Regions from separate parts of the Bacillus sp. K7 genome, predicted to be linked through region 1. Evidence: a T-box and tRNA genes for the amino acid it is inferred to sense, from the RefSeq annotation. Region 1 holds a T-box; the other holds one or more tRNA genes.
What was found. A T-box is a leader RNA that pairs with one kind of tRNA and senses whether it is charged. The one in region 1 lies ahead of leuS (leucine--tRNA ligase), so its partner is inferred to be a tRNA-Leu.
Positions count from the first base shown of each region.

Region 2: it has a tRNA-Leu gene. The T-box ahead of leuS (leucine--tRNA ligase) is inferred to sense a tRNA for this amino acid. The anticodon was not compared.

Region 1 is NZ_CP096406.1:2,811,370-2,813,745, reverse strand. It holds gene M1D98_RS14355 (blue-light photoreceptor) at 1-4, opposite strand, end outside; gene M1D98_RS14350 (DUF4257 domain-containing protein) at 398-733, shown strand; T-box leader at 837-1,051, shown strand; gene leuS (leucine--tRNA ligase) at 1,161-2,376, shown strand, end outside.
Region 2 is NZ_CP096406.1:942,089-944,464, reverse strand. It holds gene M1D98_RS04710 (sporulation protein) at 1-645, shown strand, start outside; tRNA gene M1D98_RS04705 (tRNA-Leu) at 733-814, opposite strand; tRNA gene M1D98_RS04700 (tRNA-Leu) at 1,107-1,195, opposite strand; tRNA gene M1D98_RS04695 (tRNA-Cys) at 1,203-1,273, opposite strand; tRNA gene M1D98_RS04690 (tRNA-Gly) at 1,279-1,353, opposite strand; tRNA gene M1D98_RS04685 (tRNA-Gln) at 1,403-1,474, opposite strand; tRNA gene M1D98_RS04680 (tRNA-His) at 1,484-1,559, opposite strand; tRNA gene M1D98_RS04675 (tRNA-Trp) at 1,584-1,657, opposite strand; tRNA gene M1D98_RS04670 (tRNA-Tyr) at 1,663-1,747, opposite strand; tRNA gene M1D98_RS04665 (tRNA-Thr) at 1,769-1,841, opposite strand; tRNA gene M1D98_RS04660 (tRNA-Phe) at 1,847-1,922, opposite strand; tRNA gene M1D98_RS04655 (tRNA-Asp) at 1,935-2,011, opposite strand; tRNA gene M1D98_RS04650 (tRNA-Met) at 2,073-2,149, opposite strand; tRNA gene M1D98_RS04645 (tRNA-Val) at 2,157-2,232, opposite strand; tRNA gene M1D98_RS04640 (tRNA-Glu) at 2,242-2,313, opposite strand; tRNA gene M1D98_RS04635 (tRNA-Ser) at 2,348-2,376, opposite strand, start outside.

The DNA.
Region 1 (2,376 bases):
CCATATAATTCCCCCTTAGGCTGCCAGCTAACTGTGCAAAAGCCTGATATTCCCCTTTTTTTAATGAATTCTACAGTAACCGTAGCACAACACATGTTCTGATTCAAGCAAGCGCAGTTTGTTGTTTGTCATTAAGGCTTGTCCTCGTATACACTAAAAATAAGAACAGAAATTGAACATATGAACGGAAGTAGCTAAATGAGTGACTAGGTCAATGTCACTGGGTGAAAAATGAATCTAATGCATCAAGCTTACCGATCATGTGTTCACATATAATGGAAGAAACAAGCTTTTTTCAGATTTGCCAGTATGTAGATATCGAAAATCATCGGAATCGTTTAAGGGGGCTGGATGGCCTGAAGTCGCTTTACGAAATAAGGGCTTTAGGAAGGTGATGATGAAGATGCTGCATCAGGTACTCATTGCTTGTGTAATTGGAGGAATCATGGGGATTCTCGGTCATGTGAAAAAGAGAGGCAGGCTGGAGAAGCCCAGAATGACGAAGCGGTTTATCTATCTTGGATTTTTGGAAGATTGGTTTATCGGAATGACGGCTTCCATTTTACTTGTATTATCCGCTGACCCCGATTCAGGAATTCAACTTGTCATCTTATCCATTATCTCAGGCTACGGCGGTGAAGCTGTTCTCAGAAGTTTTGACTTTGTGAGAGAACTGAACAGCGGCGGCGAATCGGCCGAGTCCAAACGTCAAACCAAAACTCCACCCGAATAATTGTCCTCAATCTTCGCCCGTTCAGGGTACATTCCCATTGTATACAAACCTGCTTGCACTTATGAACAGAATTCTATAAAATACAGTTAAGATTACGGTTGCGATAAGAACAATGAAGAGGAGCAGTAAGAAGCAGATATTGTTGCAGAGAGTTGACGGCTGGTGAAAGTCAATCAAATTTGTTTCCGAACTCACCTCAGAGTTGCAGCGGTGAAAAGCCGCTGACGCATAACTGCGTTAAAAGTATCAAGTGAGTGCGGCGCATGCCGCGCTAACGAGGGTGGTACCGCGGGAAAACGAAAGTCTCTCGTCCCTTTTAGGGATGAGGGAGTTTTTTTTAGTTTGGGAATATTCTGAATATAATTCTCTCCTTCCCGTCAATACTTGAACCATAAACGCCGTATTCAATCAGAAGGAGGTTTTTACTTTGAGTTTTCAGCACAAAGAGATAGAAAAGAAATGGCAGACATACTGGCTTGAAAACAAAACATTTGCCACTCTTGATCATAATGAAAAACAAAAATTTTACGCGCTGGACATGTTTCCTTATCCGTCTGGAGCGGGTTTGCACGTCGGCCATCCTGAAGGTTATACAGCCACGGATATCCTGTCTCGTCTGAAGCGCATGCAGGGCTATGATGTCCTTCATCCAATGGGCTGGGACGCATTCGGCTTGCCGGCTGAACAGTACGCGCTCGACACAGGGAACGATCCCGCTGTATTTACGAAGCAGAATATCGATAATTTCCGCCGCCAAATTCAGTCGCTTGGTTTCTCATATGACTGGGATCGTGAAATCAATACGACTGATCCTGAATACTATAAATGGACACAATGGATTTTCTTAAAGCTGTACGAAAAAGGCCTTGCTTACGTTGACGAAGTGCCTGTTAACTGGTGTCCTGCCCTCGGTACGGTTCTTGCCAACGAAGAAGTCATTGACGGCAAGAGCGAGCGGGGAGGCCACCCGGTAGAGAGACGCCCGATGAAGCAGTGGATGCTGAAAATTACCGCTTATGCGGACAGGCTTCTTGAAGACTTGGAAGAGCTTGATTGGCCGGAAAGCATCAAAGATATGCAGCGCAACTGGATCGGCCGTTCAGAAGGCGCGCACGTTCATTTTGCTGTAGATGGACATGATGAGTCCTTTACGGTGTTTACGACTAGACCAGATACGCTGTTTGGTGCTACATACACTGTGCTTGCCCCGGAACACGCGTTGGTGGAAACCATCACAACGGCTGATCAAAAAGAAGCTGTCGAAGCATATGTCAAAGACATTCAATCAAAAAGTGATTTGGAGAGAACTGATCTTGCGAAAACAAAGACAGGCGTTTTCACGGGAGCTTATGCGATCAATCCTGTAAACGGAGAAAAATTGCCGGTCTGGATTGCCGATTACGTTCTTGCGTCTTACGGAACAGGTGCTGTTATGGCAGTTCCTGGGCACGATGAGCGTGATTTTGAATTCGCCAAAACGTTCGGCCTTCCAGTGAAGGAAGTTGTGAAAGGCGGAAATGTTGAGGAAGCAGCGTACACTGGCGACGGCGAGCATGTGAACTCTGATTTTCTGAACGGCCTTAACAAGCAGGAAGCGATTGAAAAAATAATCGCTTGGCTGGAAGAAACGAAAAACGGCGAGA
Region 2 (2,376 bases), 1.9 Mb from region 1:
GCTCAGGACATCCGCTTTATTGACGTACAGCTTAATACACGGTACGTCATTGTAAAAGATGATGAAGAGCATCGAAAATACGCTACAATTCATTCTTTCCGGGTCACTGGTTCATTCACCATTCAGCCTGGAGAAGAGCATCAATTTCCGTTCTCATTCATTCTTCCACTTGATACCCCGATTACTGTAGGAAAAGTAGAAGTCGCCATGGTGACAGACCTTGATATCGAAGGTGGTATCGATAAATCCGACCATGACCGCATTTTCGTTGAGGCACACCCTTGGATTGAAAATGTACTGGAAGCAATCGAAAACCTTGGCTTCCGCCTTCATGAAGCAGACTGCGAACAAGCGCCTTACTTCCAGCGCAGACTTCCATTTGTTCAAGAATTTGAGTTCGTTCCAACATCAGGTTACTATCGTCAGATGCTTGATGAGTTAGAGCTTATTTTCCTTTTAGACGAAAACGGTTTAGACATTATTTTCGAAGTCGACCGCAGAGCAAGAGGACTGCGAGGGTGGCTGGAAGAGATGTACAATGACGGAGAACAGCTCGTACGTGTCCGCTTCAGCCAATCAGAGCTTGAAGATGTAGAAGGTCTTGAAGAGGTGTTAAAAGAGATCATAGACCAATACGCTGAGTAAATTAGAAAAAGGAGCTCAAATAAGCTTGGCTCCTTTCTTAGATCAAATAAAAAAACCCGTTTCTATTTAAGAAACGGGTTTTCAGTATACCGGTGGTCGGGGTCGAACCGACACTCCAGAAGGAACACGATTTTGAGTCGTGCGCGTCTGCCAATTCCGCCACACCGGCAAGTTTTACGTCGTATCCAACCGACGAATATAAATATATCATGGATTATATAAAGTGTCAACGTATTTCAAAAAAGTTTTTTTGGAAATATAAAATAAAAAAGTATTTAGGGCTTAGCTAAATATAAAGGTTCAAAGACCCAAGCAGCTTTATGATCATTTACCGGAACTTAGCTGCTAATGATAAATGAAATCAAAGCAATAAAAAAATGATCTACTTGTGTAGATCATTAATATGATTAGTTATCAATATAGAACACAAACACCAATTCAACTTATCATGTAAGTAAAATTGGTGCCGAGGGCCGGACTTGAACCGGCACGGTAGTCACCTACCGCAGGATTTTAAGTCCTGTGTGTCTGCCAATTCCACCACCCCGGCAAAAGAAAGGCGACACCCGGATTCGAACCGGGGATAAAGGTTTTGCAGACCTCTGCCTTACCACTTGGCTATGCCGCCATAATTGGAGCGGAAGACGGGATTCGAACCCGCGACCCCCACCTTGGCAAGGTGGTGTTCTACCACTGAACTACTTCCGCATCTTAAGGGACTTAATACATGATATGCAATAGATATAAAAAAGTGAGACTGGGCTAGCTGGATTCGAACCAACGCATGACGGAGTCAAAGTCCGTTGCCTTACCGCTTGGCTATAGCCCAATGATAATATGGGGCGATTGATGGGAATCGAACCCACGAGTGCCAGAGCCACAATCTGGTGCGTTAACCACTTCGCCACAACCGCCATAATCTCAAGATGTCATAAATTTGGCAGGGGCAGTAGGAATCGAACCCACACCGGAGGTTTTGGAGACCTCTGTTCTACCGTTAAACTATGCCCCTATAAATGGTGGAGGGGGGCAGATTCGAACTGCCGAACCCTGAGGGAGCGGATTTACAGTCCGCCGCGTTTAGCCACTTCGCTACCCCTCCACATTAAGTTTTGAAAAACAGTGCCGGCAAGAGGACTTGAACCCCCAACCTACTGATTACAAGTCAGTTGCTCTACCAATTGAGCTACACCGGCATAGGTGGTGGCTCGGGACGGAATCGAACCGCCGACACACGGATTTTCAGTCCGTTGCTCTACCAACTGAGCTACCGAGCCTTATTATTTAAATGGCGGTCCGGACGGGACTCGAACCCGCGACCTCCTGCGTGACAGGCAGGCATTCTAACCAACTGAACTACCGGACCATATTAAAATGAATTATTTTGGTTGTACCCTTCGGGCACGCCTTATTTTATTCATATATTTTGGTTGCGGGGGCAGGATTTGAACCTGCGACCTTCGGGTTATGAGCCCGACGAGCTACCGAACTGCTCCACCCCGCGATGATAATGGTGGAGGATGACGGGCTCGAACCGCCGACCCTCTGCTTGTAAGGCAGATGCTCTCCCAGCTGAGCTAATCCTCCATCATATAATGACCCGTACGGGATTCGAACCCGTGTTACCGCCGTGAAAGGGCGGTGTCTTAACCGCTTGACCAACGGGCCCAGACTTTTAAATGTAATTATGTATAAATATCAGTGGCGGAGAGCAAGGGATTCGAACCCTTG